4 regions of the Desulfosarcina ovata subsp. ovata genome follow, and region 2 is predicted to be linked to each of the others. Evidence: riboswitches for the same ligand, from Rfam matches in the RefSeq annotation. Region 2 holds a riboswitch; each other region holds the start of a gene.

Region 1 (8,167 bases), 520 kb from region 2:
TTCGACTGGTAATCGGATCTGAGCCGAAAATACCCTAAGAAAATTCCTGATGGCCGGTAGGTTGTTGACCTATGACGGCAAAAAGAGCAGAATACGGACCATCTTTTAATTTGCGATGAGCACCCATCTATGCTGCGCCATACCTTTCTTCATATCCCGGGTGTCGGACCGAAAACGGAGCAGAGCCTCTGGGCGGCCGGCCTGACCGACTGGGCGTCGTTCGACGACGGCCTGCCGCTGAAGCTGACACCGGCCAAAAAAAATCGGATTGCCACCGAACTGCACGAATCACAGCGTCAGCTGACGGCGATGAATGCCAATTATTTCGCCAGTCGCCTGCCGGCCGGCCAGCACTGGCGACTGTTCAACGAATTTCGCGATCAGGCGGCCTACCTGGACATTGAGACCACGGGACTGGAGGCGGATTGCACGATTTCCACGATTGCCGTGTACGACGGGTCGGCGATGACCACTTACGTGAACGGGCAGAACCTGGACGATTTTGCCGATGACATTCAGCGTTACAAGCTGCTGGTGACTTACAACGGTAAGTGCTTCGACGTGCCGGTGATCGAGCGGGTGCTGGGCTGCCGGCTGGACCATGCCCACATCGATTTGCGCTATGTGCTGGCCGGACTCGGATTCAAGGGCGGGCTGAAACGTTGCGAAACCCAGATGGGCCTGTCGCGCGGGGATTTGGCAGACGTTGACGGGCTTTTTGCGGTGGTGCTTTGGAACGTCTACCTGCGCAACAATGACGAGCGTGCCCTGGAGACGCTGCTGGCGTATAACCTGCAGGATGTTATCAACCTGGAGATGATAATGGTCAGCGCTTACAACCTGGCCCTCGGACGATCCCCCATGGCCGGCGCAACAAAGCTGCCCATACCCCGGATTCCGCGGAATCCCCACCGGGTTGACCGGCCCACCGTCTCCCGCTACCAGGGGGAGGTCACTTTTCTGCGTTCCCTGCAGCCGAAGTGGTGATGATGACCAGCAACGATCCCCACACCATTTGTCTTCAGACGAGCCAAAAATGAAAAAATGTTTTTGCGTAAATTGCCATCCCGCTCGCTCCGTTTTGCGTTACCCCTGCCGGGTTGGATGGATACTGATTGTTTTAACCCTGCTATGGATGTGCATTTCTCCATGCACGGTTAATGCAGAGCCCCTTTCCGAACCGGATAAAAGCGCCGAGGATCGTGCATTGGCTTCCCCTTCAGGGTTTGCGGAACTGATTCCCAAGGCCGCGGATCTGAGCCAGCGCCTGGCGCAGATGAAGCGCCAGATTGCCGATATCACTGTGCCCGGGGCGGATGCGCCCGAATTTGTTCGTCTGGAAAACCGGCTTGACGCCCTGTCCCGGGAACTGGTCGCGCTGAAACAGGCCGTCGGCCTGAATTACGAGCGCCTGGTGCGTTTTCGCCAGTCGGTGGAAGTCGTGAACGAGGCCTTGTCGGCCCATCGGCAGCCGCTTCTGGCAGGACTGCGCAAACTCGATCTCTGGCATGGCCAATGGCAGGAAGATCAGGCATACTGGACGATGTGGAAAACCGCTGCCGGTACCGCCATGACCCTGCCGTTGGTTGCCCAGACATTTAAACGGGCCATGCAAACCATCGACAATGCACTTTCCATTGTCATGGTACAGATGAAGCACTTGATGACGGTTCAAAAACGGGTCTTTGATATCCAAACGGGCATCAACACCATACTGGTCGATGTGGAACCGATGATCCGGGGGGCCCGCGGTGAATTCCTGCAGGATTTTTCCCCACCGATGTATGCTTCCGCCTTCTATCAACGGGTAAACGCCTGGCTGTTTTTTGACATCATTGCCGGCGTCAAACGCCTTCTCGTTTTTCAGAAGGATTATTTCTCCAGAATCGCGTGGGCGATAGGCCTGCAGGTGGTGCTTCTCGTGGTTGTTGCCGTTGGCATCCGCCGATCGGGCGTGATTCTTGAAGGCATCGATGCGCTGCGCTTCATGCGCCGCAACCCCTATGCGGTGGGGAGCCTGATTTCCGCCATCGCTCTCTGGAACGCATACCAGCCCATGCCCGTTGCGTGGGAACTGGTGTTGACGGCGATGATCCTGTTCACCACCGCGCGCCTGGTGGGAAGTATTACCGCCGTCCGCCGCCGGGTGATGATGATGTATCTTTTGGCCGCCGTTTTGCTGGTCACCCGCATCTTCATCGGCATCGGACTGCCCATGCCGCTTTTCCGGCTCTACCTGCTGGCCACCACCATTGGCGTCGGCAGCCTTTGCATCCGGTTTATCCTGCGCCCCGTCACGGCCAGACGGACACGCGGATACACGGCATTGTTAACCCTGGCCTCCCTGGCCTGCCTGGCGATCGCCATATTTGAGATCACCGGTTACAGTGCGCTCTCCCGGCATATTTTTCAGTCATCAATGGCGACCATTTTCATTGTTGTGCTGGCCCGGCTGATCATGCTGCTGATTCGCGGACTCCTGGAATCGGCATTCCGCAGCCCGGCCGTCCAGCAAATTCCCTTTCTTCCGGCGCATACGACAAAGATCATCGATCGTATCACCAAAGGGTTCAGCCTGATTGTTTTGCTTTTCTGTGTGGGGGTGGTGCTTCAGACCTGGCGGGTCTTCACCAGCCCGGTGGAGCCGATTTCCCGGCTTCTGGCGTTTGGCGTGACCGTTGGCCAAAACCGGATTACCATTGGGCTGGTACTGGCCGCAGGCGCCTGCCTGTACGGCGCCCTGCTGTCGTCCCGCCTGATTCAGATGTTTTTGATGCGTGATGTGTTTGCGCGCAAAAAACTGGATCCGGGCATCGGTCTTTCCATCTCCCGCCTGCTTCACTACACCATTGTGCTGGTGGGGGTCATGCTTGCCCTGGCCACTCTCGGGTTCGAACTGACCAATCTGACCATCATCGCCTCGGCGCTCAGTGTCGGCATCGGCTTCGGCCTCCAGACCATCGTGAACAATTTTGTCTGCGGACTGATCCTGCTTTTCGAGCGTCCGGTCAAGGTCGGTGACATCATTCAGCTGGGCAACCAGTGGGCCACGATCCGTGACATCGGTTTGCGGGCAACCATTATCCAGACCTTCGACCGTTCCGACATCGTCGTGCCCAACAGTGATCTGATTACCAACCAGCTGACCAACTGGACCCTGGATGATCGCAACATGCGCATCATTCTTACCGTTGGCGTGGCTTACGGATCGGACGTGCCCCTGGTGCTGAAAACCCTGAAGCACTGCACCGCGGAAAACCCACGGATTCTCAATGATCCGTCGCCGCTGATCTATTTTATGGATTTCGGGGACAGTTCATTGAATTTTCAGATCCGCGTCTGGATCGATGACATCGATTACATGAACGATGTGCGCAGCGAGTTGAATCAGGCCATCGACCGCCGTTTCCGCGAACTGGGCGTCGAGGTCCCCTTTCCCCAGCGGGATCTGCACCTGCGCAGTGTGGCCCCAGCAGCGGCGCCGGTTCTGGACTCCGTCCGGGGGGACCCCTGAATCCGATCACTGCGGATCATTTTCGCTGGAACAGGCGGTTCGCATCGGTCTTGCCGGCAACGGCGGCCTCGGTTTTCGGTGGGGGCGGGGCGGCGCTGCGTCGGCCGGTCTTGCCGGTAAAATCCAAAATGACCTTGAACCCATCGCCGGCCAGCACGCGGGGCAGCTGCCGGCTGAGCTGTTCCGGCGGGACGATGGCCTCGACCAGATGCTCCAAGGCCGGCTGGTGACGGGCGATCAGCCCCAATGCGGCCACCATATTCTGCCGGGTCAGGCCGTAGGCGCCGAATAGGGCTGCTTCGCGGTAGTGCAGCAGGTTGATCAGGTTGCTTTCAATGGTCTGGTTTTTTTTCAGACCGCTGAAAAAGGAGAGGCGGCCGCCCTTGGCCAGCTTGGTGACCGCCTGGCTGAAGGCGATGGGGTCGGGGCAGGCGTTGATCGCCGCATCGAATTCGCTCTCGTGGGTTTCCCGCAGGGCGGTGATCTGCGTGGCACCCAGAAATGCACCGGCCCTGGCGATTTTCCGGGCGTTTTTTTCAATTACCAGGGGGATTGCGCCTTGTGTCTTTGCTACCAGGGCGGCAATCAGGCCGACGGTGCCGCCACCGAAGACCACCACCCGTTCTCCCGGCTGTAGGTTGAGCGCCGTCAGGGCGTTGTGGACACAGCCCACCGGTTCGGCGAAACAGGCCTGGTGCGGGGTGATCGTGTCCGGTACCGGAATCAGGCTCTCGGTGGGGGCCAGCAGGGTCCGGCTGAAGCCGCCATCAAAATGAAAACCCATGATCTGCATGGATTCGCAGAGATTCTCGCGGCCGCTGGTGCAGTACCGGCAGCGGCCGCAGATCCGGCCAGGCCAGACGGTAAACCGTTGGCCATGCTCGTCCTCGGCCAGCACTTCGTGGCCGGGAACCCGGGGAAAGATCAGATCGCGGTGGCCCTCATGCCACATTTTGGCATCGGTCCGGCAGATGCCGCAGTAGCGCACGGCGAGCCGGGTCATGCCGCTCTCGACGGCCGGTTGGTCCGCCGGCTGAGTCTCGATTTGCTCCAGGCCGGTCAGCACGATTTTCATGGTTGAATTTCCCTTTCCCATGGTTTCAAAGCGGTGTTTCCGTCAGGGTCAGTCGAAAGATGACGGCTTCGGGAAATCCGTGCGCCCGGGCCGCTGCCAGATGGACCTTGACGGTTTCCAGCATTGCCATGGGAAAAACGCTGGCTTTGTCCAGCCCCACGGCCGTGCAATCGTCGTCCTTGACGCGCAGATATCGGCTGCCGGTTTTGATGACGAGCAGTTCCATGGCGGTTCTCCTAATTGATGGCGTTTTGCAGCCGACGCAGCCTGGCCAGTCCCTCCTCCGGTTGCCGGTTCTGGGTGGTGACCCAGTTTTCCAGGGTGGCGTATGCGTTGCCGCTGTCGATGGTGGCGCCGGCCAGGGCCATGCCGGTGGGGATGGTGTCCACCTTGCCGGCGACCTTCAGAATCAGGGCCGTGTTGAGTTCCAGGGCCTGTCGGCGGGTGCTGGTGCCGTTTTCCTGCCCCCGGATCAGGGCCACGAAGCGCCTGGATTCCCGCGCCAGATCCTTCTCCGGTGCCAGGTCGGCCGGGTTGTGATCGGCCAGGCCCAGTTCGGACGGCTGCAGGCGAAACGTGTCGACGGTGCCATCCTCGCCCAGCTGCGCACACCAGGTGGTGCCGCAGACCGACGCCTCGTCCATGCCCTTGTTGGTGCCGTCTACCGCCCCGTGGAACACCAGGGCCTGCTGGTAGCCGATGGCTTTCATGACCCGGACCACCGGGTCGATCATTTCCCGGGCGTAGACACCGCGAATACCAAACCGGGGCATGGCCGGGTTGGCCAGGGAGGCGGCGATGTTCAGGGTCGAGCCGAAATGGATCTGGGAGAGAATGCGGCCCAGGGCCATGGGGTGAATGGTCGGGCTCATGCCATTGAACAGGCCGATGCCGGCATCCTTGATGCTGCGGGCCACCAGGTCGGCATCGCAGGCCACATCCACGCCCAGCGCTTCGGCCATATCCACCGTGCCGCAGACGGAGGTGATTGCCCGGGCGCCGTGGCGGGCCATGGGCACGCCGGCTGCCGCGGCCACGATGGCGGCGGCGGTGCTGATATTGAAGGTCTTGTAGCTGTCCATACCGGTGCCGCTGTTCTCGACGACGGGCATGCCCGTATCGGGGGTCACCTTGACCGTGTCCAGGTCGAAAATGGCCTCCCAGGCGCCGGCGACTTCCGCTTCGGTCTCGCCCTTGGCGCGCAGGGCCGCCAGAAATGCCCCCTGCTGCATGGCCGTAGTGTTGTCATTCAGGATAACGGTGAAGGCTTCGCGGGCCTCGTCGCGGGTGAGGTCCGTCTTGTCGATGAGGCGGGTGATCAATGCGCCGAAGGTTTTGTCCGTACTCATGGTCGGTTAACTCCGTGATATGGAAATATCGGATGGGCCGGACAGGAGGCAGGATATTGCGATATACGGCGCTGCACAATAAAAAAACCGCGGCAGCCGATGCCAGTATCCTTTCGCCTGAACGACCAGACGAAAACGATACGGACAGCTTCCAGCGGTATCCGTTTCCGGCAGGCATCGATGATGCCGCCGGGCAGTGCACAGGCAGGCTTTCTGGCTTACGGGCGTCGAGCGTTTCCCTACTGGCCGCGCCTTCCCGTCGACACCCGGTCGGCAGTGGCGTTTTTGCGGCGGTCGTTCCCGATTACAGCAACGGCTGGTATGCGATGGGCTCTCACCATCTTTCCTTTTAACGGGCGTTCGAAGCGCCGGCGCCCGCACCTGTCAGTTACGATTTTCTTACCCCGAAAGCAGGGCGCTTGTCAATTTTTCCGTGTCCGCTTACACCGTGATGCGCCAGCAGCGATGGATGGTCTTGCGCTTGTTCCGGTAGTCTTCCGGGATGGTCTGGGCCGTGATTTCTTCTACTGCAGCGGCCTTGATCCGGTCCATGCAAAGGGTGAAATCCTGGTGGTTGGTGGAGAAGAAGAGCGTGGCCTTGGGCCGCATCAGGTCGATCACCGCCGAAAGGAGGCGGGGATGGTCGCGTGCGATGTCGAAGGATTCGTTGCGCACTTTGGTGGTGGAATAGGAGGGGGGATCCACCACGGCAAGATCGAACTGTTTTCCCTCCCGGTGTGCTTTTTTCAGATAGTCGAAGGTGTGGGCATGGACCAGCCGATTGTTTTTCGGATCGATTTCGTTCAGCTTCAGATTCTCCCCGGCCCACTGGATGACACTCTCCGAGCGGTCCACGGAGACGGTGCTGCGGGCGCCGCCTTTGGCCGCGTAGCAGGAAAACGACGCCGTATAACAGTACAGATTGAGAAAATCCTTGCCTGCGGCCATCTGGCGAACCATCTGCCGGGTGTCGCGATGGTCGGAAAAAAGGCCCGTATCCACATAGTCGTACGGATTGACCAGAAATTTGAAATCCCGTTCGTGCAGAACGATCTTTTTATCCGTATAGTCGATGCGTTCGTAGCGTTTGCCCTCCTGGCGGCCGGCCCAGCGCTGTTTCAGGTGCAGCCGTTCGGCGGGCACGTTCAGGGTGTCGGCCACTGCCCGGCCCATCAGGAGCAGCCATTCGGGTACCGACTGGCGCCGCATGTACTCGCCGATCACCAGGTGGCCGCCGTACCAGTCCACCACGGCACGAATTTCAGGAATGTCCCAGTCGTAGAGGCGGAACACATCGATCTGCTGCCGTGAGAACCGTTTGGAAAGGTGCTTGAAACGCTTCTTGACGCGGTTGGCCAGCATTGCTGCCTGCCGATGGAAATGTTCGGAAATTCTGGGAGTATCATTCATGGTTGGGGTAAAATCGAAAACTCCAATAAAACGCCCCGTGGACGAGTTTTTCCGTCGCCGGGGCGTGGGTTGTTTTTTCAGTGCACCGTTTCAGGTCAGGCAGACCCGCATATGTTGCAGTTGGTCAGGCAGCGTTCATATTTTGCGTCACGATCACGGGTGGGTTCGCTGGAACTGGACCAGTACTGCATGATGCACTGGCTGATGCATTCTTTTTCGTTGGGTACGATATTTCTATTTTTCATGGTGCCGCTCCATTTGTAGGATTTCCAGATGGGGCTTTATGCAAAGCCGGGCCGTCCGAATAACCAAACAATAAGCACGAACCATGAAATTTGAATACCGATCGCCGAATAAATCCATTTACTCGATATCCACAGAAATCTGTCTGGGCGGATCGGCCGCAGGTCGGGGCATTTCGATGATCAGGACGCCGTTTTTGAACGTTGCCTTGATATCTGCGGGCGCGATCATGGCATGCAGGCTGAAGGTCCGGTAAAATTTACCGCAGATGCGTTCACGGCGATAATAGTTGGTCGTCTGGCATTCCGGATCCTCGGACCGCTTACCGCTGATGGTCATGACGTTGTTCTTGACCTCCACGGTGACATCTTCCTTTTTCACACCGGGCAGGTCGACGGCAACGAAAAAGCCGCTGTCGTTTTCATAGATATCGGTATGGGGCGTCCAGGCACAGGAGGGTAGCGTTTCGCCGTCAGCCAGCTGTTGGGGGAACGAATCTTCAAAAAGTTTGTTAATACGATCCTGAAGGGTGGCGATATCGCCAAACGGGTCCCACTTGATGATGGCCATGACGTT
Region 2 (8,167 bases):
AGAGTCCCTATTTTTAGTTGACAATTCAAAAGCAAATTTAAAAGGAGCACGCATCATGCACATATCAGAGGGTGTTATTTCAGCACCGGTTCTCATCGGCAGCGGCGTCCTCACAGTGTCAGGCACTGCCATCGGATTAAAAAAAATGGACTATGAGCACGTTGCCCAGGCGGGGATTCTGTCGGCAACCTTTTTCTTGGCCTCCCTGATCCACGTTCCCATCGGCCCGTCCAGCGTCCATCTGTTGCTCAGCGGTATTGTGGGGCTGATGCTTGGATGGGGGGCCTTTGCAGCCATCCTCGTGGGGCTGGCCCTGCAAGCCATGCTTTTTCAGTTCGGGGGGATTACCGTTCTCGGAGTAAACACCCTGAATGTGGCCGGCCCGGCCGTGTTGTGCTAATACCTGTTCGGTCGGCTGGTGCAGAAGGACACCGGACTCGCCATTGTCGGGGCCTTTGCCTGCGGGGCACTTTCGGTGCTTCTGACGTCACTTATGGTCGCACTTTCCCTGCTTTTTACGGAAGAGAGCTTTTTTGAAGTCGCCGCCCTGGTGGTGACCGCCCACCTTCCCGTAATGATCATCGAGGGCATTATCACTGCATTCTGTATTGGATTTCTCAAAAAGGTCGTTATCCCCCTGGAGGAGGTGGCAGCCGCCTTCCCGGCAAAGGATACGCGACGCCCCGACGGCGTTACCGTCAACCGAAGCGGCTAAAACCGCACCTGCTGATTCGCAAATGGTTTCGGGTCTTAGCGCACAGGAAATTCAGGCGATCGTGGAAAAGTCCCTGGATAATAAGCTGCGTCGCATTATCCGCAAACTGTCGGTAAAAGAGAATACCGGGTCAAACGTTAAGGATATCGCCGGCGGCATTGGTTATATCTTCGTTCTGGTGGGCATTGGGACCTATTTCAATTATCGGCGAAAAAAAGCCTGAATCACGGGTAAAGACGCCGATGTTGAGTGAATCCTTTGCTCAGGGAGTCTCTCTGCTCCACCGGCTCGATCCACGGTTGCGGATTGTTTTTGCTACGCTGTTTTCATTCCTTTTGGCGCTGTCCCTGAAGTTTCCCACCCTGGTCAGCGGACTGGCCATGTCCGTCATTCTGGTGTGGATATCCCGGCTTCCCCGGATGGAAGTCGCCAGGCGGCTGACCGTTGTTAACATTTTCAACATCGTGCTTTTTCTGGTGCTGCCCATTACCTTCGAGGGAACCATCGCGTTTTTTCTGGGACCGGTGGCATGCACCCGGGAAGGTCTGCTCCTGGCGGCCCGCATCACCCTCAAATCCAATATAAATACCTATAAAACCTATGCCTATCTGTTCGGCATGCTGCTGGTCCGCGCCCTGGCAAGGGCGGATCGGGTCTACCAGTCCATGCTGTGCCGGGGATTCAAAGGGAAGTTCTATTGTATTCATCAATTCTCTTTTTCCCGGACGGACCGGATCGGGTCCGGTTGTCTCTTTTTAACCCTGATTTTGCTGGGAGGAATGGAATGGCTGGCGCCGACACTATTTTAATTGACGTTGCAGGAACTTGAGTTTCAGGCAGTTGCGCGCAACTGCCGCTATGCGCTACGGTGGCCAGTGATAGACAAACAAAACGGCTCGAAAGTATCGCGCGGGCACCCCTTCCCGCCAGACTATCGAGCCGTTTTTATTTCTGCAGAACAGGCGCTTGCGCTTACTTCAGCGCAATGCCCGCATCCTTGGCGGCATCCCGGATATGTTCGACAAAAATTCCGGCAAAGGCGTCATTGGAACCCAGGCCTTTCAAAACCGGCATGACTTTCAATCCCTGTTCCTCGATCAAGGTTTTCCAGGAATCGTCTTCTTCACTGGCCATGTCGTTGGTCGCATGATCTCCTGCCACGATCATGAATGGCTTGAGTATGACCTTGTCGCCCTTGGTGCGGGAGAGACATTTAAGCACATCATCTATCGACGGATAGCCTTCCACGGAGCCGATGATCGTTTTCACGGCGGGATACATCTCGCGCATGGCCTTGGCGGTTTCGCTATAAATGCCCGTTGACCAGTGCTCGTTGCCGTGGCCCATGTACACCAGGGTGGCCTTGTTCTTCTTGGCCATGGCAAAATCGTCGGCCAGGGTCTTGATGGCTTTCTCCACATCTTCATGATAGTCGTATTGCGGCCCCACGGTACCCAATGCCGGGCGGCCCATGGCGATTTTGTGAAAAGGCATCCACTTTTGCTTCATTGTGCGAATGGAGCGCATGGCATTGACGTAGGACGTCAGATCATGGGACTGTTCCATGAAGAACATATGCGTGGGCTGCACGATGATGTCCGTGTACCCCTCTTCCCGCAGGTCACCAAAGGTGGCGATAATGTTCCTGACGTAGAGAATTTCCTCGGGGATGCCCTTGCCAAGCCACGTCTTTGCGTCGGCCTGCCGCTCTTTCCATACCGAGCGGATGATGTTGGACGTAAAGGTAACCTTCACCGGAACGCCGGGAAACGCTTTTTTGACCTTTGCCTGAATATTGGTGATGGCGCTCACCGCCTCGGGTACGGTGGTACCGAAACTGGCCAGGATAATGGCGGTTTTGGATTCGGTCAGTTGACCGCCGCCGGAGGCCAGGGCTTGGATGGACATTGAGGCCATCAGAAACATTGCCAACAAACAAACCATGAAACTTTTTCTCATTTTACATCTCCTCCTTGTTACGTTGATTGATGTAGAATAGATGCCAATGCGATTCGGGAAAAAGTATCGGAGGCAGGCTGCCTTGACATGATCATGGTTCCCATGTGGAAACCATGTCACAATGGAAGGGACATATTGATTTGCCGGCATACTTAATTCCTGAAGCAATGGCCGGTAGAAGAGTGCGTTTAGCCTGCTCGTAGGACGTTCCTCGTCCTGCTATGGCTTTCCTATGGCACCTAAACACCCTCAATGCATTCTGGCAGGTCTTCTGGCTTTCCCCCGTCTTTAAGCGCCTTCCCATTTCAGTAGCCTGAAACAGTGGCCTCATGCTTGAAGACGTTCCCGGTGTTAGCGGGCAGGATTACAGCGGCAGATCCGCCTCCGATTTTAACGGAGTTCCCTATTAAGCGTATCGCACCTGAATACATTACCGTATGAAAAATTCGGCGGCCACGTCCAGAGTGTCATTCCTCCGACCGCAGCAAACCAGAAACATGAGATATTCGAGTTATGTTATTTTGTCAATCCTTTCGCTGATGGCGACCAGGGTAAGCATATGTAACTTAGGCGAGCATATTGAGACGCTTTCCAACACGGGTATGAGTGGTTACTGCTCAAAGTGTCGTTCAATGGCCGTCATAACAGCGTTCGTGTTTTTCCCCGGCGTGTTGCACATGACAACGAAGCGGTACAGTTCGCCGTCGGTGCCCGACAAGAAGCCCGCCCGTGTCCGGACCCCTTTCAAGTGCCCGGTTTTATAAAACTGCCGTCCTTTCCGGGGTATCAAATCGTGATAGGGTTCATAGTTCTGCAGTATTTTCAGCATGGCCCGGGCGGTAACGCGGTTTTCGCGGGAAATTCCCGAAGCCTCGACGACACGCCCGGTTTCAATTCCCAAATCAACGCGGTAAAAACCTCTCAACACCTGCAGGCCCTTGTCCACGGTTGCCGGCGGCCCCACCATCTCCGCGCCCATGACCAGAAGGATTTGATTGGCGATGAAATTGTTGGAAAACCTCAAGAGCTCGCTCACCACTTTATCCAGCGTCGCGTCGGACCGGTGCAACCACATCAACACATCCGATTCCGGATCGACCCGGCCGGGTCTGACGGTACCGGTAACCCGCACGCCGGCCTGATTGAGGAAATAACGAAAAAGCCCTCCGGCATAGTGCAGGGCTTCGGATCGGTCGGCGGCCAGGGTAATGCGGCCCCGGATGATACCCGAGGTGGCGATTTTGGGAATCACCGATGGCAACAAGGGGGTCTGGCGCTCATCGCTGACCCAGACGCCGTTTTCCTTTCTGAAGGCAACCGTATTGAAATTGACACACAGGGCGCCGTTGGGCGCATCGTAAGGCTGCGTGGACGTACCGCGTCCGGGGATGTAGATCGATTTGGCAAAGAAGGCGTCGTCCAAAACCAGGTCATGGACGGCTGGAACGAGGGTCGCCAGATGCCGGGCAATCTTTCCAATCGTTTCGGAAACCAACAGGGGATCGCCGTATCCCTTGATTTTCAGGTTATTGTGCGAATCCAGATAAAATTCGGTCCTGAAACGGTAGTCGGGACCCAATTTCTCAAGGGCCGTCAAGGTCGTCAGCAACTTGAGAATCGAGGCCGGCACCAGGGGACGGTCTTCATGGACCGCGGCGATGATCCGGCCATCCGGCGCGGCGACCAGGATGGCATCCCGGGGACCCGCCAGGACGGACAGCCGCCGGACAAAATCGGCCTCTGGGGGTGTTTCAGCGGCCCACGACGTGGCAGCGGCCAGTATTGCAGCCGCCATCGACAGACAAGCCCACCGCGCCCCGTACTGTTTCATCTTCCCCATACGCCTCTCGTTTTTCCTCACAGCAATCCATTTAAAATAGCATTGTTTTCCCGCTGTTTTTCTAAGAATCGCTGACTATTCATCGGCTGGCTAATTGCTTACAGTTTTGTTGCACTTTTTGATCATAACCTGAACTAAATTTTTCGAAGAACTGATCGAATTGCCATGCTGGTACAAACCTGAACCGCATAATTACAATTGCTGTGATCATCATAAACCCGGTGGAAACACCGATTTTTGCCGGAATTGGCGAAAACTATAAAGCCGCGTCACATCCCCACGCGCGCGGGGGTTTTGCTTCCGGTGACAAAACCTTTTGGCAGTTTTGGCAGTGGCGGGTGGTGGCTGTTTTGCGTGGGGATCGATGAAATCCGCTTGACGACTGGGCCAGGTAAAAAATGGGTCGGAGCACAACGGAGTATAGACCGCGTTTAACTCCGACCCCATGCGGGATTGTGTGATGCCAGGGAAAGGTGCTCCCGCAAAATGGATTATCTAAGGATCGGGAATTTTATTAAGGCGATTTCTGTCAAAGAATATACCCGCCTGCTTGTCTTTTCATCCGTCTTCTGCGTTGGGCTTTTCCACACATAGCCCCACTATGCGTAAAAAAGCCCGCCTTGAATACGAATGAAAAATCCTGCGCATCCTGGTATATTCTTATCCGCCAATCGCCTAATTAAACGAAATTGCTTGTTCTTGCGCCCGTCTTCCGCGTTGCATCAACGGCCACATACTCCCGGTATGCAACCCTTGATGCGTCTTGAAGACGAACACAAGCCCGGCGCAATTACGTTCAATTAATTTCATCCCCGAGCCTAAACCATTCTGCTTTCTCATCGTACCTCTGGATCAGCGGTGCTTCAAGTCCATCATCACAAAATTGGATGATCAAGACCTTTCCTTTTTTGGCGTCCTTAGCTTTATCAGAATAATACGTTCTGTCTATTATGGGAAATTTTGCGAGATGGTCCTCTGCCATCAGTGAGATGACGAAACTACCGCCGACCGGGCACAAAAAACATTTGTACTTTTCGGAATTACCAGGCGGGTTATCGTATTTCGCTTTTTTCCCACAAAGGGGGCAGATTTGAGTTGGCATTTGCTACCGCCTTTAATTTTGTGGTTTTCGTATTTTTTGATCTGATCCTTAAGGACTTCCTCCAACAAAGCAGCACGCCAGCGCCCATGAGGGATACCGGAGGTGGCAGGCGGCACATTCAGCAAAATAAAGTGGGCAAGACCTCTCCCCAAGAGGTCTTACCCCAGGGGGATGATTTGGAGGAGGAGCAACCTCCGACGCTGACTACGCATTCAAGCATTCATTGTGCCAAAATTACATAACGATAATATTTCATATAGTTATTGGTATTCGATCACAATTGTTCAGCATTATTCCATCACATATCTGTAATATATATCTTCAGAAATTACAATAACGTAATATATATGCAAAATCAGAAACCGGTCTTCAACGCGTGTTGAACGTTTATTGGATTGTCCATAACTTCCTCAGAGTTCACTTTACAACCAAAAAAGTGCCTGCTGTCAGTTTAGGAGTATACATTCCGAGAAATCGAAGCCGGACTCGCGGCAGCCGGATTTACAAAAATAAAACAGCTTCAGGATAAGCGCATGTTTTCTTTGGTCGAAGGCTACAAGGCCTAACATCTTTATCGGATAGAAGCGGAATAGCAGAGGGGCTATATATGGCAATCTTTATAAACCTGCATAACGAAAAATAGGTTGTAGTGGTCAGGTGGAACCAAACTTGGTTTTTAGTTGTCTGATAATAATTTTCAAAGCCCTCCATCACCGGCAAGAATAAACGGTGCCCAAAAGATAGGGTGGGCATAACTACACTTCCCTTGGCCAGGGCCATCGATAAGTGCGATACGCGACAGACGAAGTGCCTCTGCTTTGGAAATATTCGGAGTTCGGTCTATATATTTGAAAAGTCCAGTAGTAAGAGCCTTTGCACTGTTGGTTTCGACTGGCCAGCTCGTAGCAAGCAAAGATTTTGCACCAGCATAGAAAAAAGCTTGCCCTAGCCCGGAGAGCATTTCCTTGCCTTTGCCCTTTGGAGCTGCGGTATTGCATGCGGATAGTACAACCCAGTCGGCATTTAACTTGAGCCACATGATCTCACCCATCGTCAGTAGGCCATCATCGTCCTTGTTATGTAACAATGATGGATGACTTAAGGCCAATGCCGGCTGGCCTAAACCGTCAATGTCGCCGGGCATTAGCCCATGAGTCGCAAATACGATTATTCTTTTATTCATTAGATCCATATTCTTAATACGGGCTTCAGTGGCTTCAAGCCCGAGGAAAACGTCAGTGGTGGGATCGGCACCAACGGCCAAAGCGATTTGCCTGACTTCATCCGCAGTTTCAGGAAGGCGGGGCAGCATTGAATGCCTGAATGACGAAAGATTGTCTCCCTTGGCAACTGGCGTCGCTCGTAAATGCAGGCCCCTTTGTGCGATGGCAACTTCTCCATCATCCACCTCAACAGAATCAGGTGAAAACCAAGGATCACCAAACCCGGCGAATGTGTTAGCAGGTTGGCTGGAGGATTTCCGATTTCTGAGATAAAGAATGGACTCTACTGACGGTAGTTGCGAAACGGCATGGGTACGGGCCAACCAGGGAATGGTTTTGTATTCGGAAAACCAAATATCGGATTTGTGCTGAATTGAACCGACAGGTTTCGAAATTAAAAGAGAAATGGGCAGGCGATCCATCGGTGCATTAGCAGCTACCATAATTACACGTGAATTTTCCCAGCCCTGTTTAACGGGAGCCAATAGTTTTCTGTAAAGTTTGTAAGACAATTCTGTGTCAAATGTCGGTATATCCTCAACGGTACGAATATCGTTAGGCGTTAACGATTTGCGTAACCGGCTAATCTCACGCCCCAGAACTTCAGAACTAATGGGAATGCTGGCAAAGGCGACTTCCCCAGTTTTTCCAAATGCCCAGACATAAGTAGATTTCTGCCCTGTGAAAATTGATAGAATCGCCTCGTCTTTTTTAAGCTTTTTTTTGATATCCGTTAAGGAAACAGATCCCGGTGAGGTCAATTTATTATATTGCGGATATCGATAGGCAATTTCTTTGTTCAAAACATGTAAAGCGTCTCTTAATTCATCTCCCTTGGTTTTAAGCTCTTTAATGACCTTGTCACGGTGCTTGATATCATCTATCCCCATTGATGCAGCAATCCGGTTTTTGTTAGCCGTTATGTTCATCTCCAAATCTTGTTTTTGCCGGATGATGGCTACCAATTCAGGATCCCCAATTGCAAAACGATTAGCGCTTCGCGACAAGGCCTGATCGACTGAATGACACTGGATGGCATCGACCGCCTCAAACGCTTTAATTGCAGATAAGGTATCACCGGTCCTAAATAATAGCTCTACGTACCCTTCCAGAATCCGATCTAGTCTAATTTTTCGGGTATAGTATCCTATGGTGGCCCCTAATTGTTCCCGGTAGCGGGATATAAAATCCATCATAAATTGATCTAAAATTTTTAGGGCCTCTACATCGTTTCCTTTGGCTGAAAGAGTTAATGCATACAAAGCTTGGGCTTCTGAAACGGTATAATCGTTTTTGCCAAATTGCAATTTGGCCTTTTCATACGCTAA
Region 3 (8,167 bases), 3.2 Mb from region 2:
AGGCTGACGAACAGATCCAATGCCGGCAAAAGACCGTTCCTGGTCTTGACCACCTCAAGGTCATCTCGCAGCAGTTGCAGCCGGGCTTCATTTAAAAGGGGACGTAACCGGTTGGCCATTTCCATATACGCCTGAACCGGGTCCAGTTTGACGTCGGGCAGGGTGGGTTGATAGATCAGATCGACCTCCCTTTCCCAGAGATTCGCGCCCGGTGGATTGAGCAGGCGCAGCAGCTGCAACCGTGTGGTCTTCCGCTTGCTCCGCGCGTCGATCAGGCCCTGTTCCTGGCTGGCCAGTTCCGCCTGACTGGCGGGCAGTTCGGATTCTGCCAATCGTCCCACCTCAATCAGGGTCAGGGTCTCGTGCAACTGGTCTCGAGCGACGTTGAGCGACTCCTCATAGATTTCCACCTGACGTTTTGCCAGCGCATAGTCCCAATAGGCTTCTTCCGTCTGTGCCACCAGCGACTGGGTGAACCCCCGCAGCTCATATTCCGACATGCGGGTATCCAGGCGGGCCTGCCGGAGTCGTGCCAGGTTTACCGTGGTTCCCGATCCCCTCAGAAGGGCCTGATTGACCGTCAATCCCAGCCGGGACCAGTATAAGGCGTCTCGATAGAGGGAGTAGTCATCCAGTTCGGCCTTGCCTTCAAGGGTTACGGTGGTGCCCGTGGGGAAGTATTGCTCAAGGGAAATAACGCCCAGTGCCTCAACCTCGGAGAAATCCCTGATCCCGGCACTCGTACTTGACTGGCTTTTTCCGTCGGTTCGCCCGCCGCTTATTTCAACGGTGGCTTCAGGATCGAAAACCGCCCGTTCCGTATCCTCAAAAGTATTTTGAACGGCAGGATTCAGCTGCTCGACCATCAGCGCCCAGTTGTTTTGGAGTGTCAGCAGGATGGCATCGGTGGTGGTGAGCGTCAAGGGAAGCGACACTGTGAGAGACGGCGACGGGGGTGGAGAGACAGGTAAGGGTGCGTCATCGGTTTGCATGGTCACGCAAGTGTCCGCAGGAAAAACCGGACCGTCGACGGTTCGGTCAATGCCGCTTTCCACAACGGCGCATGACGACATGGTGAGACACCCCCCCAGCACCCCGACGAACAGGAGCGGGCGAAATGAGAAAATCGATTTGGATAGAGGTTTCATAGGTGAATAGATTTTCTTTGGATCCTGTTTGAGAAATCTGGATCAGGCCCGCTAACAAGGCGGAAAGGGCCTCAAAAGCGGCGCATATAAGTAATATTCGAGCATTTTGAGACACTTTCCAACGCCGTTAGCGGGCCTTAGACGGGTTTATCAAACAGGATCTTACAGTTTCAAGGCCACGACCGGGCTTAGTCGTGACGCTTTGATGGCCGGATAAACCCCGCATGCAAACCCCAGGAAAATGGAAGCGCCCACGGCCAGAAAAGCCGCCGGCCAGGGGATCAGCGTGGGCCCCCAGCCGGCCGCATGGGTGATCCAGATGCCCACAAGGCCCAGTATGAACCCGCTCACGGCGCCTGCCAGCGCCAGGATGACGGCCTCGAAAACAAACTGCCACAATACGTCCCCGGCCTTTGCCCCCAACGCGCGCCGAAGACCGATTTCCGAACGTCGTTCCCTTACGGCCATGAGCATGACGGCCAGAATCCCCACGCCGCCCACCACCCAACTCAAGGCGGCCACGGTGACGATCAACAGGGTCAACGAACGGGCCGTCTCCTTATGCAGGCGGATGAGGTCCAGTTGGTTGTAAACGGAGAAGTCATCGGCCCGGTTACCCAAACGATGCCGCTGACGCAAAACGGTTTTGATCTCCTCTTCGGCCACGTGCAAGGGGACGCCATCGGCGGCTTGGGCAAATATGGTGTCCAGATAATCGACGTTCACCAGACGTCGCATGGCCGTGGCCAGGGGCACAAAGACCCTGTCGTCCATGTCGGTACCGTTGAAGTCGGCCCCTTTGGGAGCGGTGCGTCCGATGCTGCGAAACGGCTGCCGTCCGAGACGAACGGCTTCACCCACCCCTGTTGCGCCCCCAAAGGTGTTGCCGGCGGCCGTCGGGGCAAAGACCGCCACGCGCCGCCGGGATCGCTCTTCGGCTGCGCCGTAGAGACGACCCGCTTCCGGCACCAGGCGGCAAATGGAAAAACCGTCGGGCGCCAGGCCCACGAGGGTGGTTTTGACCGTGTTGCCTTTGTAGCGCAGGATGATGGATCGCCGGATGGAACCGGCCGCCTTGCTCACGGATGGGCACCGGGCCGCAATGGCGCTGACATCGCTCTGTTTGAGGGTCTTTGCCGCTTGGATGCGTCTGACGGTGCCTCCGCTTTTGCGTGTCTGATCGTTGGTTACCACGATCAGATTCGTGCCCATGGCTTCGATTCTCTCGATGACCTTTCTTTCGGCCCCCATACCGACGGCAATCATGATGATCACCGAGGCGACACCGATCACGATACCGGACAGACTCAACGCCGTTCTCAGCCGGTGTCCGGCCAAAACCTCAACGGACAATGCCGAATTGGCCAGCCAGTTCACCGAATGGCCTCCACCGGATCCAGATTGGCCGCCCGGCGGGCCGGCTGCAAGCTAAACACAAGGGCCACGCCCACGGAGAAGACGCCACCCAACACAAAGGACAAGACGGAAGGCGCAACCGGGATTTGGGTAAACCGGGCAATTATCCAGGCCGTCAGCATGCCAAGGCACCACCCCAAAACCAGGCCCAGGCCGTTTACGGCGACGGCTTCCATCAAAAACTGCACCAGTATGTCCCGGCGGGCGGCACCCAGGGCCTTGCGCAAGCCGATTTCCGCCTTCCGCTCCGCCACCGAAATGAGCATGATGTTCATCAGTACCAGGCCGCCCACCAGAAAAGAGAGGCCACACAGGGCAATCAGAAGCCGGGATACGGTTTCGGAAACCCCTTCGAATCGCTTGACCAGACTGTTGGTGGAAAAAACCGTGAAAACCGATTCGATGGCGGGATCGATGTTATGCCGTTGATAGAGCAACGCCTCGATGGATCGGGCCGTTGCGTCCAGATCGTAATCCGCGTTTACCTTGACCCGGATATTGCTGATGTGCTGCTGGTTGAAAAGCCGTCTCATCCCGGTACTGAAGGGAATGACGATCCGCCGGTCCCGGTCATGCCCGGTTCCGGTGATGCCCCGTGACGCCAGGACCCCCTTGACCTTGAACCAGACGTTGCCGATCAGGATTTCAGTCCCGATGGGATCGGCGTCACCGAAAAGTTCCACTTTGGGCGTGGTGCCCAAAACACAGACCCGGGACAATTTATCCACGTCCGTTTGCGTGATGGGCGCGCCGGACGCCACGGGCCAATCCCAAACGAAATGCCAGTTGGCCTCGACCGCGTCCACGTTGGTTGTGGTCTGGACCGCGCCCGCCTTGACCGGTTGGCTGTACCGCGACGTTGAGGCCGAAATCCCCTCCAACCCCTCGATCTGGTCGGCAATGGCCTTTGCGTCTGCCATTTTCAGTTTGGCTTCCGCTGATTTCCCGCCGACAGCCTGGCTCATTTTACCGTGGGCGGGAACGATCAGAATGGCCCGGGCGCCGAAGCGTTCCGCTTTCTGCGCCACCTCCCGCTTTGTACCGGCGCTGATAAAAAGGATGACGGTCAGGGCACCGATACCCACGATGGTCCCCAGCGCCATCAGAAATGTTCGGGTTTTGTTTGACATCAAGGCCGTCATTCCCTCCCTGAAGAGTCGCCCTATTCTCATGATCGTTCTCCTCTCGCATGAAGACCTCGCTGATCCGAAACGATCCTGCCATCTTCAATCACCACGACTCTTCCCGACTCCTTGGCTACCTCCGAATCATGGGTGACCATGATGACCGTCCGCCCATCGCGGTTGAGTTTCTTGAAAATGTCGAGGATTTCTCTGCCGCTCTGTTTGTCGAGGTTGCCGGTGGGTTCGTCCGCCAATAGGATAGAGGGCTCATTGATCAGGGCCCGGGCAATGGCCACCCGTTGCTGCTGCCCGCCCGAAAGTTCCCCCGGCTTGGCAGCCAGTTTGTTTTCCAGCCCCACCGAAGAAAGCGCGGCCGTGCCCTTTTCAAGGGCGTCGGATGGATATTCCGGTGCATAGATCAACGGCAACAAAACGTTCTTGATGACGCTTAAGCGGGGCAGAAGATGGAATTGCTGAAATACGAAGCCCAAAACTTCATTGCGCACTTTGGAAAGGGCTGTGTCATCCAGGGTCGATACGTCGCGTTCCGCCAAGAGGTAATGGCCCTCGGTGGGATGATCCAGACATCCCAAAATGTTCAGAAGCGTGGACTTGCCCGAACCGGAGGTCCCCATGATGGCCACATATTCCCCGGCGTCGATGGACAGATCGACCCCTGACAGGGCCCGCATTTCCTGCGGCGGGACACCGTATAATTTACTGATTCCTTCCAACCTGATCATCATCGCTCCTTCTATAGGGTTTAAGGAAATGTGGCTATATTACTTGATATCCGTTGGGGGTGAGAGAAGCACCACCTCCCCTTCCGAAAGCCCTGACAGGATTTCCACCCGTGTGTCATCCTGCCAGCCGGTAGTTACCGAGACGTCTTCTATCCGGTCGCCCTTGCGCCGCCAAACCACGTTTTGACCGGCACGGTGTTTAACGGCACCGACGGGGAGGACCAGAACATTTTCCTTGTTCGCCACCATGATGGTCACGGTGGCGGTCATCTGGGGACGAAGCAATCCGTCGTATGGCGTGTCGATGCTGATAATGCAATCATAGGTAACCACATCGTTTTGAATCACCGCTTGCGGATAAATGGCGGTCACCCGACCATGAAATTCCTTGCCCGGAAATGCGTCAACGCTGAAAAAACCTTTTTGGCCCACCTTGACCCGCCCGATGTCCACCTCGTCCACATAGGCATCCAGTTGAAGACGCTTCAAATCCACAATGGTGACAAAGGTGGGGGCACTGAGCCCCGCAGCGACGGTTTCGCCCTCACGGGTTGAAACAGAGCCCACCACACCGCTCAAAGGGGCGTGGATAGCAGCGTAGGATAACTTCACCAGGGCGTTTTTAAGCGATGCCTGCGTGCGGCGCAATTCTGCAGCCAACTGCTTCAACCCCTCATCAAAGTTGGTATTGGCCAGTTGGAGTTTCCTTTGGGCCACCTCGTATTGAGCACGGGCCGCCTTAAAGTCACTGGACGTCTCCTCCCAGTCTTCATTGGAGATGAGGGCTTTTTTAAGGAGTTGGTCATCGCGGCTCAATTTGCAGCGAACGAATTCAAGTTTCGCTTTGCGTTCCGCCAGTTCAGCTTCCTTCTGAGCAATTTCTTGCGGGCCTTCCCGCTTGAGCGCCTCCAGTCTGGCCTCAACGAGAGCGACCTCGGCCTCTTTTTCGGCCGTTGTCGCCTCCAAATCCTCTTTTTCGATCTCGGCAATGATCTGCCCTTTGCCCACGGTATCGCCTACGTTCACATAAAGCTTATCCAATCTCCCCGATATCCGGGCCCCCACATTGACCTCTGCCCCGACCTGGGGCATGACTTTGCCCGTGGCCAGAATCGTGTGAACCACATTTTCCAGGGAGACCCTTGCGGTGGCCGGCCCATTGCGTGTCTTCTTGGGCGCGGCCTTCCAGGGTTGCCAAATCCATAAAACCGTCATCAATACGATGACGCATGCCATCAAAACCCAGCGAAGCTTCTTTTTCATTTCCAACACCCGCGACGTTTATAGGTCATCATATCCCTTTTCTTTTCACTGCCGCCCGCGGCGGATTCCCCAGGCAAACAATCCCGGCACCAGCACGACAAACAAAAGCCGCCGCCCACTGGATGCCCGACGATGTCAAAACGCTGGTATCCGCCTGGCTGTTCATAATTCCCGGCAGGGAGATAATATTGAGCACCAACTGGTTGAACAAGAGATTGTTGCAGGTATGGTGGCAGCATGCAACGCCTTTTTCGATCACGTTGAGCGCATATTCCGCGGCCAGCCGGTTGACGGTTTGCTCAGGAGAATTCATGGCTTCTCTTATTCGGTTTCGTTGCCGGTAATGCCGGCCACCAGGGCGCCCAACGCCTTGGCCATCGCCTCGGGCAAGGGGACGGCGGATATGTCCATGAGCGCGATGTCGCTCCTGCCGCTCAACCGCGCGGTGACGGAGGCGCAGGTGGCGTCCAGTAAGGATGCATAAGTTGAAGTCACATCCTCGATTTCTTCCGCAACTCTTCCGGCGGCCACCACCATCGTGTCTATAGCATTCAAGATAATGTTTTTGGGCGGCGTTATCGGTCGTCGCAGTATTACAATACGACTTCCTCCCTCTGGCCTTGCCAAAAACATTATCTTAAACACTGATATGGTTCGGAAACCGTCTCTTCAGCACCATCGGTATTCTCTCCAAACGCAGGAGAAACACATAACATCAACCCCGCGACAACCCATCGGACGCCCCTTTGCAGCTTCATGAAACAACCTCCCATAGATAAATGTAAGCCGGTTCGTCCGAGGAAAACAAAAATCCCCGGACCGATCAACGATTCGATCCGGGGATGTCCCTTTTTTATCCTCAAGATCCTGGCGTGCGTACTTCCACCCCGGAAGTATACGCCTTAATATCTCAGGCAGGTCTTCTGACTTCCCCTCCCCGACCGCGGCCTTCCCATCCCATTGGAACAGTGGCGCATGAAAGCGTTCGGGTTCCGGCGTATTTCCTGCCGGCAAGGGGTTACAGCAGTGGGCCTGTCCCCGATTTTCACGGGGTTCCCTATTAAGCTTCGCAGAGCACCTGAAATTTACTTCTCATATTGCACTTGTTTTCATCCGTCAAGCATAAAGACAATAGCACCTTATTCCTCAATTTCTGTCGAAAAAACAGGAAATTGAGAAAAGGCACATGATTGCGGGTTTCCCGCGTTAGAACTTATAGGCTACGCCGATACCGACATATCGGCCGTCCTGGGGATAGAAACCCGAACCCGTGGTAAGACGTGAATGGGCCTTGCCAGTCGCATTCACCATCCGATTCCATTCCTTGTCAAAGAGATTGGTACCACTCAGATAGCATTGAAATCCTTTATAATCCCAGGTGATCTTGGCATCCAGAAAATCAGCGGCAGACATTTCAAGATTGTTGTTATAGTCTTCATACTGCTTGCCAAAGCCTCGAAGATCCAAGGCGATGGTCAAAGATCCATACTTGGTATCTTTAAAAGGATAAAAATCCAGGCCGGCGGTATATTCGTACTCAGGCACATAATTCACGGTTTTACCGGAAAGATCGCTCACCGATGTGCTGGAGGCATCCGGCGTTGCATAGGCCTTGGCCGTGCCTTCGTCCCATTCGGCATCGATTGTGGTAAAACTGAGCCTGTAACCAATCCATTGTCTTGGACGCCCATCGATCTCAACTTCAACACCTTTGTGGATACTGGTGCCGGCATTGCGACGGCCCTGAAAAGAGGTGCCTTCATAGTAAGATACGATTTTATCGTCTACAACGGTGTAGTACAGGATCAGGCTGTAGTTGAAAGCCTTGGACATCTGGTGCTTCCAGCCGGCCTCAATGGTATCGTAGGTTTCCGGGTCCAAGTCCTCTGGCCGGGTATACGCATTGTCGTAAGACATATTAGAACTGTAATATCCCATGGGCAGATAGTATTTGGAATGGTTCCAAGTGATAAAAAGGTTGGCATTGTCAAGAATGTTCACCGAGGGGGAGATACTCCAGTCAATATCGCTGTCATAGTCCACACTGATGGATTGGGGCACCCGGTTGGTCAGGTCGTAGGAAACGTAATTGTAACGCAGGCCTGACTGAAGCTTGAAAATATTCCAGCTCAATTCATGGTTAAAGTTGGCTCCGAACATCTTTTTCTCAGCGTCTATATCCGCAGCCGCCTCTGAATCATCATTGTTTCCTTCTGTATCATAGGGATAAACTCGGTCCTGCTCAAAATCGCTGTACCGGTAATCCAGACCAAAGGTCAACGTATTTGACACGCTTTGCCCGCTGAACACCTTTCCCACGCTGGCCTTGAAATCATAAAGGTTTTCAACCCGATCGTCTTCGTAGTTGTCGTCAAGTTTTGTTGAATCGTTCAGATATTTGTTGTAGCTAAGATCCTGATGATCCCGGCTGAAACCAACAGAGGAGTTGATCAGCAGATCGTTCTTGTCATAG
Region 4 (8,167 bases), 110 kb from region 2:
AAGCTCTTACGCACCTGCTGGCAGGGATCCTGGCAGGTGAATTTAATTTTCATGTCCTTGTTCCAGTCGCTGCTGGGTTTGAGCCTGCCCTCACGAATCCAGCGGGCATAGTAGGGAACGATCGGTGCGATCTCCAGATCGGTCTTTATTTTGTGGCGCTGGACGCCCATCCAAACCGCATAGGTCGCATGTCCGCACTCGGTGTTGAGGTAAATTTTACACCCTAACGATTCCGCCTTGCGGATTGATAGCTCCGTAGTTGCTTTCCAGTTCTTGTCGTCGGCCAGGAACATGCAGTAGTTCTCGCCGCCCCATCCGGTGCTGCCATAGGTCCAGTCGACCCCGGCCAGATGCAGGATTTTCCATAGTGGTGCCATCTCTTCGGGTTCGGTGACCGGCTCACGGGAGTTCTGGGTAAGAAAAAACTCGGCGCCTTCCTTGTCCATTGGCGCTTCAAGATTTTCCCAACCCGGCTGGTCGGATTTGACTTCCTCGCAAACATCCTCAACGACAAAGATGAAATCGTCGGGCGGTGAGCCCATGGCACTGCAGCTGTCGTTGCGCAGAGCCATGTCACAGGAGGCCAGGATCCCCTTGGGGCGCTCCTCCCGCGGCCAGAGCATTCGGGCTTCGTTAACCAAGGCCGGAATATTGATGGACATGGGACAGACATAAACACAGCGTTGGCACAGGGAACACATCCAAACCCAGGGATGGCCGGTGATTTCGTCGTCCAGGCCCAGGGCTGCCATGCGCAGGAATTTACGCGGATCCATGTTCTCCAGGCCCGTCGCCGGGCATCCCGACGCGCAGGCGCCGCAGGTGAGGCACAGGTTCAGGTTGCCGCCTTCCGGGAGAATCTCTTTTACCTTTTCAATAAACGTGCTCTTTCGATTGTTTTTGATTTTTATCGTGGCTTCGGCGTTACTCATGGTCACTCCTCTCTTGGGCATCCTTAGATCTATCTAATGGTATCCAGGCTGATGACGGTCAAATCCGTTTCCCATACCCATCCTTGCCCCGGTCGAATCGCCGGGCAGGGGTTGACATCCATGGGACGAAAGTATCGGGACAACGCCGACCGACAACCCCATACGGGTGACGTGTCGGGCGTGCCAAACGGCTGGTCACAACGGATCAGTGGTGTCGAACAGCATCTTCAATTAACGGGATGTCGCGCAGAAATGCAGCCTTTCAGTCTTATCCAGTGCATACCGACCCGGGCAGCAAACCTGAGCACCGTCATGTAAAACCGAAAAGCCGAAGCATGGGTAAACCTTTATATCGTAGGTTGGTTAATGGTCATCCATTCTCTCAAGTGCCGGGAAATGTCAAATTAATAATGCCGATAAGTACGGCTGGACGAATAGATATAAACTGTTTGACTAATCTTGTGGTGCCCTCTAATTGCAGTTAATCAACCCTTCTCTGCGTGCTCGAGCGAAGCGGGCGAGAGAAAAACAGGCTGCCGAAATTGATTCCGGTCGGAACCCTGACAGGCGGTTTTGCCTGTCCGACAATGGCGTTTGAACAACCAAATTTAAAAGGGTAAAATCATCGAATACGGACAACCCGCAATCCAGTGCGGTGTTGACGAGGAGACAAAATGAGTGAAAATTATAATGCCATGTGGACCGACTTGGGCCTTGATCTCGAAGCCCACGATATGCTCCTGAATGTGTTGGGCCAGGCCTATCAGGATATCTACCTGGCACAGGAGAATCGGCCCGAGGGAATGGGCTATTTCGATTTTGTGATGAGCGAAGTCCACGGCCTGCGCATTAAGGAACTGATGGACGAGAAGGCTATCGGTCGCAAGATTATCGGTTCTTACTGCGTCTTTGTTCCCGAGGAGATCGTGCTGGCGGCCAATGCCACCCTGGTCGGTCTCTGTTCCGGTGCCGATTTCGCCACCGAGGATGTGGAACGGCTGTTGCCGCGCAACACCTGCGCATTGATCAAGTCGTCCTTCGGGTTCAAGGTCGGCAAAGTCTGCCCGTATCTGGAGAGTGCCGACATGATCGTGGGCGAAAACACCTGCGATGGCAAGAAAAAGTCCTATGAGACCCTGGGCGGCATGGTTGACAACCTCTATGTGATGGACCTGCCGCAGGTCAAGTCCGAAAACGGTAAGGCGCTGCTCAAGGCCGAATATCAGCGATTCAAGGCGGCGGTTGAAGATCTCACGGGTGTCGCCGTGACCGCCGGGTCCCTGAAAACAGCCATCCAGACGGTCAATGCCAAGCGCGCGGCCCTGCATCGGCTTTTCACCCTTCGCAGGGCCGACCCGGCCCCGATCTCGGGCCTGGATGCCCTTCTGGCCAACCAGGTGTTCTTTTATGACAATCCGGAACGATTTACCGATTCGGTGAACAAGATCTGCGATGAACTGGAAAAACGGATCGAATCCAAACAGGGCGTATTTGCGGAAAAAACCCCCCGTATCCTGGTTTCCGGCTGCCCCCAGGCGGTGCCCAACTGGAAACTGCCCATGATCGTCGAAACCGCCGGCGCGGTGATCGTCGGCGAGGAGTCCTGTGTGGGCGAACGCGGCACCCGCAACCTGACCGATGAATCCGGCGAGACGGTGGAAGAGATGATCGATGCCATTGTGGACCGCTATTTCATGGTTGACTGTGCCATTTTCACGCCCAATCCGGACCGGCTGGCGCATATCGAGCAAATGGTGGCCGATTACCGCGCCGATGGCGTGATTCATTACGGCCTGCAGTTCTGCCAGCCCTACCTGATGGAATCTATTCCTGTCGAGACGGCCCTGGAAGAGAAGCAGATCCCCTGTCTGCGTATTGAAACCGACTACAGCATGGAAGATGTCGGCCAGCTGAAAACGCGGGTGGAGGCCTTTGTCGAACAACTCCGATAGGATGGACAAGTACTCCACGCCACTCAGGCAAACGATCGATCGTATCGGTTCGACATGCACGGATTGCGGGGCGTGCCAGGCCGGCTGCGCCTTTCTGCAGCATTACGGGACACCAAAGGCGATTATCGAGAAATACGACTTCTCCGATCCGGCGAATCAGCAACTGGCCTTTGAATGCAGTCTCTGCGGCCTTTGTGGCGCCGTCTGTCCGGAAAAGCTGGATCCGGGGGAGCTTTTTCTCGCCATCCGGCGGGAGGCCGTGATTCATGAAAATGGCAACTTCGCCTCCTATCGCACCATACTGGCCTATGAGAAGCGGGGCTCGTCAGCGCTCTTCTCCTACTATGGGCTTCCCGACGGATGTGATACCGTTTTTTTCCCCGGCTGTACCTTACCCGGAACCCGTCCGGAATCCACCTGGCGGCTATTCGCCCACCTGCAGCGCAGCATCCCGGCGCTGGGCATCGTTTTCGACTGCTGCACCAAACCCAGTCATGATCTTGGCCGGCAGGGCCATTTCGATCGGATGTTTGCTGAAATGCGGGACTACCTGCGCTCCAACGGCGTCCGAAGGGTGCTGACTGCCTGCCCCAATTGCCACAAAATTTTTAAGCAGTACGGCAACGGGTTGGCGGTGGAAACCGTCTATGAAATTTTAAGCCGGGGAGAACTTCCCGCCGCTGCCCGAGGGGATGGCGAACTGGCCATCCACGATCCCTGCCCGCTTCGCAGGGAATCCGCCGTTCAGGACAGCGTGCGTACCATCCTGAGGCGAATGGGACTCACCGTGACTGAGATGAAACATCGCCGTGGCCGCACCCTCTGCTGTGGCGAAGGCGGCAGTGTGGGGTTCATGCGTCCGGAACTGGCCCGGAACTGGAGGCGAATCCGCAGCCGGGAAGCGCAAGGCCGCAAGCTGGTCACGTATTGTGCCGGTTGCGCCGGGTTTTTAAATCGCAAGACCCCGACCGTGCATCTCGCCGACGTGCTTTTTTTTCCTGAAAAGGCGCTCAACGGGAGTATGCGGGGGGCCGGCAGTCCGCTGACCTACATCAACCGTCTGATACTCAAGCGGCGCTTTAAAAAGAGTCTTGCCGCCGCCACCCAGCGGGCGGGCAGGAATCCTAGCTGACCATGCGTCCTTTTCAGACCACAGGAGTATGAATCGCAATGGCGAAACGGTTTGCAGGTATCGACATCGGATCGCGCACCATCGAACTGGTGGTGGTCGATGAGGCCGATGAAATTTTAGAGAGCCACCAGGCCGACACCGGTTTCGACCCCATGGCCGAGGCCAAGAAAATGATCGCGGGAGTGGCTTTCGACCGCATCATGGCCACCGGCTATGGCCGCAACCTGTTCGAGATATCCTTTGATGCGTCAACAGTGACGGAAATCAAGGCCCACGCCCGGGGCGCCCGTGCGCTGTTTCCCGACGTTCGAGCGGTTATCGACATCGGTGGGCAGGACAGCAAAGCCATTGCCATGCTGGATAACGGCCGGGTGAAGAAATTCGAGATGAACGACCGCTGTGCCGCCGGCACCGGAAAATTTCTGGAGATCATGGCCCGCACCCTGGGATTTGCCATCGACGATTTCGGCCGCGAAGCGCTGCTGGCGGAAAAGGGCCTCAACATCTCCAGCATGTGCACGGTTTTTGCCGAATCCGAAGTGACCTCCCTGATTGCCAAGGGGGAGAACCGCCGGGAGATTGCCCGGGGATTGCACGCCAGCGTCATCCGCCGGGCAGCCGGCATGATCAACCGTGTTTCCACGGAAGGGGATATCGCCTTTACCGGCGGCGTGGCCAACAACCCTTGTATGCACAAACTGCTGGAAGAAAAGCTGGGGCGCACCATTCGGCTGCCGGACGATCCCCAACGGGTGGGTGCGCTGGGTGCGGCACTGCTGGCCAAGGAGACGGCATAGTAAAAGAAGAGCAAATACGCTTGACTTTTCGCTTCTTGTTATGTAGTCGGAAAATCAAAATTTATCTGGTGCCGTTGGCTTAATAGGGAATTCCGTGCGATTCGGAAACGGGCCCGCCGCTGTGATCGGTGACAAATGCTGCACAATGCCACTGTTGATATAACGGGAAGGCGCAGCATGAGGATGATCTGAGAGTCAGAAGACCTACCTGATAAAACGTTGAGCAACCGTGTATGGCAATGCCGGTTACTCAGGATCTATCTGGATAAAAAAGGGATATCCCTGGATCGTAACCTGTTTGCGATTCAGGGATTTTTTATTTTTTATATGCAGAAATGTGAGGCCGAAAAAAAAACGGAAATATCGCAAGATGATCCCCTTGATTCCCAAACTATGGGAAAAGGCTGCGTTGAGCAATGCCTGAGAATTTCACAATGTCTCGGTGAAGGGACGATGAAGGCGTATCACTTCAAAAGTGGAATTCACGTATTTATTAATAATTATAATATATTTCATAAGGTTAAAATCGAGCACGGCGGTGATTGCCCCACATACGGTTTCAGTTTCTGGCTTTCCGGAACTACAAAATTAGATCTGTATTGCTTAAAAAAAAGTTTGGTCTTTAAGAATAGGGAAAGCGGATTTTTCTATTTTCCAAGCCGCGAAGGCTTTTTTGAAGACATGCCCGGAACCCGGATAAATAACATTGTCGTATTGATAGATCCCTATTCCTTAGGTGCCTTGATGGAAGAGGAGTTGTACAATATCCTCATTAACTTAAAAGTCCCTTTAAGAGACAATGGGAGTATAAGCGAACCGTTTGATTGCACGGATAGTATCACCCCTTCTATGCACATGATCTTGCAACAAATCATTCATTGCCCTTATCAAGGGGCAGGCCATCGAATTTTTATCGAGGCCAAGGCAATGGAGTTGATTGCGTGCAAGCTTGACCAGCTTAACCCGAGCATACGCAAACAAGAAAAGACCGCTCGATTAAAATCCTGTGACATTGACAGAATACATTACGCAGGGGAATTGTTGGTAAAAAACCTTCAATCCCCTCCGAATATAATTGAACTATCTAAGGCAATAGGTGTCTCTCGTACAAAATTGTATCATGATTTCAATCTGTTCTACGGCACAACACCTACGGAATATCTTCGATTCAAGCGTATAGAAAAGGCCAAAAGGATGGTTCAGAATAAAAATTTGAGCTTGACTCAAATTGCCTATTCCCTTGGCTATTCAAACTCCAGCCATTTTGCAAAAGCGTTCAGGGAACATTTTGGCATGCCTCCCAGCCGGTATCGTCAAAATGAACGATGATGACAAAAAAAATGGACCTGTATGGTAGCCCTCCTTTTTTTTTATGCCTATAGATACCTCCACGATTGTCTATAACCAACCGGTTTAAAACAATAAACGCAACTAACTTACCATCATCATGGGCAATGAGGATTGGAGCTGCCCCATCAGTCTTCAAACCGGCACCAAGGAGGAATCTGTGACTTTTCAATCGATTAAGCTCAGTATACTTTGCATTCTTTCTGTAAGCTTGGCATTTTCAATACTCACAAAGGAGGTGAATGCCGATGAGAATGAAAGCTATCGCCTTGATGAAATAACGGTTACGGCAAATAAACATGAGGAGAAAATTCAAGAAATTCCCGCATCCATAAGCGTATTTACGGCAATAGATCTTGAGGATGCCAATATAACGACCCTATCGGATCTCCTGAATTTAGTTCCCAACCTTAAGGCAAACGACAACAACGGCATTAGAGACATTAGTTTCAGAGGATTGGGCAGCAGCAGATATACATTTAAGAACCCTGTAACCATCTATATAGACGGCGTCCCCAGTGACAAGGTGTTGTTTACGGACATTGATTTTAACAACGTGGAAAGAGTGGGTGCAATCCCATTTAGGGGCAAGCTTCAAATGTTCCTCGATTCAGTTGTAGCAAGTGTTCCAGCATATTATCCCAACGCCCGCAAAGTAATGTGCTCCTGAGAAAAAGCATGACCTCAGCGGTCTCACGCTTCCAAAAAATACCCGGCGCTTTCAACCGAAGATTGATCACGCGACGTATCGCGCTTTCAACACAACCGCTGCCGGTCGGCAGATTTAATAACCGAAAGGCCGCATACTGCATGCGGCGGAGATTTTTCACAAAGTAATTGTTGAACTTGTTCAATGCTTTCTTTAGCTTCGACGGATACGTGATGTACTGACGAATCTGATTTCGGATTTCCATCAAATTTCCTTGCCATAACAGGTCCTTCCAATTCTTGAGAATCGCCGTTCGCTCTTTGGCTTCAAGGGTTTTGGGAAGATGATCCGCGACAATATGCAAATTCTGTTTGGCATGGGTATAGTCGATCACTTGGAAACACGTCTTGGCTTCAAGCTTTTCTGCCAGTGAGGAAAATCGTTTCCAATATCTGCGATCGCCATCCGCGCAGAAAATTACTCCGTCGGCCTGGTCAACGCCGATTTGACGAAGATAATCTTCCAATAATTCAAACGCACCGTTGATGTCGGCCATCGTGGCATCGTAAAGCGGGGCAATTTCCTTGATCGGATTTGCCTGGGCGTCGAGCCATTGAATAACGATTTGTGTCGGCTCCCGCCAGTCGGAATAATATCCTCTCCGTTTTTGATGGGAAGCCAACCGCCCCTTTTTGGTCCGGCGTTCACGAAGGCGGCCACCATCAATGCACACGAACAAAACGCGGCCGGTTACATGGTCATTTTCCGATAATGTTATCCGATGCCGATTCTCCATGGAGCGATTGCCCATGTGCATACACAACCGCCGGATCGTTTTAATATCCATGTCGATGCCAACAGAAGACAAGGTCCGATTGGCAATCTCAAATGACGGACACAATAAGCTTGCCTGAACAGACGCCGATGCCAAAACAGCGCTGCAACGATCCATAAAACCCAGATAGGCCAACCCCAGGTGAATACCGCTTTTCGGTTTCCGTTTCTTCCTTTTACGACCACGGCGAGATTTCGGAAGCGCTTTGGCAAAATAAGGGGATTCAATCGGTAGCGATCGGCCGGATAAAAGCCGAATGCTGGTGGGTTTGAATCCCTTGAAGCGAAATCCGAGTTTTGCTGCCAGCTTTTTTACGGCTTTAAAAAAACATGGATCGGAAAACAGATTTTCAATGGAAGATACAATCAAGTCCTCAATTGTGGAGAAGAGGGCTGTGCGCAGATCGATGATCAGCCGGTTGGCATCGGAATGTGTCTGGAAATTGGAAAGGGTTTCATCAATGGTCCGTTGCAGCTTTTGAATATCGACAGTGGTCTCCATGGCTCGCCTCGCAGATAGCAGG

The links. A riboswitch is a leader RNA that binds a small molecule or an ion and turns the genes downstream of it on or off. The one in region 2 is predicted to bind cobalamin.
Region 1: another riboswitch for cobalamin. It lies ahead of trpD (anthranilate phosphoribosyltransferase); the one in region 2 lies ahead of GN112_RS14215 (sirohydrochlorin cobaltochelatase).
Region 3: another riboswitch for cobalamin. It lies ahead of GN112_RS28110 (hypothetical protein); the one in region 2 lies ahead of GN112_RS14215 (sirohydrochlorin cobaltochelatase).
Region 4: another riboswitch for cobalamin. It lies ahead of GN112_RS13750 (helix-turn-helix domain-containing protein); the one in region 2 lies ahead of GN112_RS14215 (sirohydrochlorin cobaltochelatase).

Annotation. Positions count from the first base shown of each region.
Region 1 is NZ_AP021879.1:3,729,973-3,738,139, reverse strand. Features, by position in the region: gene GN112_RS16555 (ribonuclease H-like domain-containing protein) at 130-987, shown strand; gene GN112_RS33990 (mechanosensitive ion channel family protein) at 1,208-3,514, shown strand; gene GN112_RS16545 (alcohol dehydrogenase catalytic domain-containing protein) at 3,531-4,589, opposite strand; gene GN112_RS16540 (hypothetical protein) at 4,615-4,815, opposite strand; gene trpD (anthranilate phosphoribosyltransferase) at 4,826-5,938, opposite strand; cobalamin riboswitch at 6,125-6,338, opposite strand; gene GN112_RS16530 (class I SAM-dependent methyltransferase) at 6,380-7,300, opposite strand; gene GN112_RS16525 (hypothetical protein) at 7,444-7,593, opposite strand; gene GN112_RS16520 (Hsp20/alpha crystallin family protein) at 7,712-8,161, opposite strand.
Region 2 is NZ_AP021879.1:3,212,646-3,220,812, forward strand. Features, by position in the region: partial or broken gene cbiM (cobalt transporter CbiM) at 56-715, shown strand; gene GN112_RS14205 (HI_1622 family ECF transport-associated protein) at 777-938, shown strand; gene GN112_RS14210 (energy-coupling factor transporter transmembrane component T family protein) at 958-1,524, shown strand; gene GN112_RS14215 (sirohydrochlorin cobaltochelatase) at 1,688-2,674, opposite strand; cobalamin riboswitch at 2,919-3,114, opposite strand; gene GN112_RS14220 (D-alanyl-D-alanine carboxypeptidase) at 3,285-4,514, opposite strand; gene GN112_RS14225 (hypothetical protein) at 5,311-5,616, opposite strand; partial or broken gene GN112_RS34370 (hypothetical protein) at 5,957-6,145, shown strand; gene GN112_RS14235 (CHAT domain-containing protein) at 6,314-8,167, opposite strand, start outside.
Region 3 is NZ_AP021879.1:6,415,266-6,423,432, reverse strand. Features, by position in the region: gene GN112_RS28140 (TolC family protein) at 1-1,148, opposite strand, end outside; gene GN112_RS28135 (ABC transporter permease) at 1,311-2,525, opposite strand; gene GN112_RS28130 (ABC transporter permease) at 2,522-3,736, opposite strand; gene GN112_RS28125 (ABC transporter ATP-binding protein) at 3,733-4,434, opposite strand; gene GN112_RS28120 (efflux RND transporter periplasmic adaptor subunit) at 4,471-5,694, opposite strand; gene GN112_RS28115 (hypothetical protein) at 5,723-6,007, opposite strand; gene GN112_RS28110 (hypothetical protein) at 6,016-6,249, opposite strand; cobalamin riboswitch at 6,591-6,791, opposite strand; gene GN112_RS28105 (TonB-dependent receptor) at 6,901-8,167, opposite strand, start outside.
Region 4 is NZ_AP021879.1:3,100,809-3,108,975, reverse strand. Features, by position in the region: gene GN112_RS13770 ((Fe-S)-binding protein) at 1-932, opposite strand, end outside; gene GN112_RS13765 (double-cubane-cluster-containing anaerobic reductase) at 1,607-2,884, shown strand; gene GN112_RS13760 ((Fe-S)-binding protein) at 2,865-4,016, shown strand; gene GN112_RS13755 (acyl-CoA dehydratase activase) at 4,055-4,813, shown strand; cobalamin riboswitch at 4,863-5,039, shown strand; gene GN112_RS13750 (helix-turn-helix domain-containing protein) at 5,033-6,142, shown strand; gene GN112_RS13745 (TonB-dependent receptor plug domain-containing protein) at 6,321-6,830, shown strand; gene GN112_RS13740 (hypothetical protein) at 6,742-8,145, opposite strand.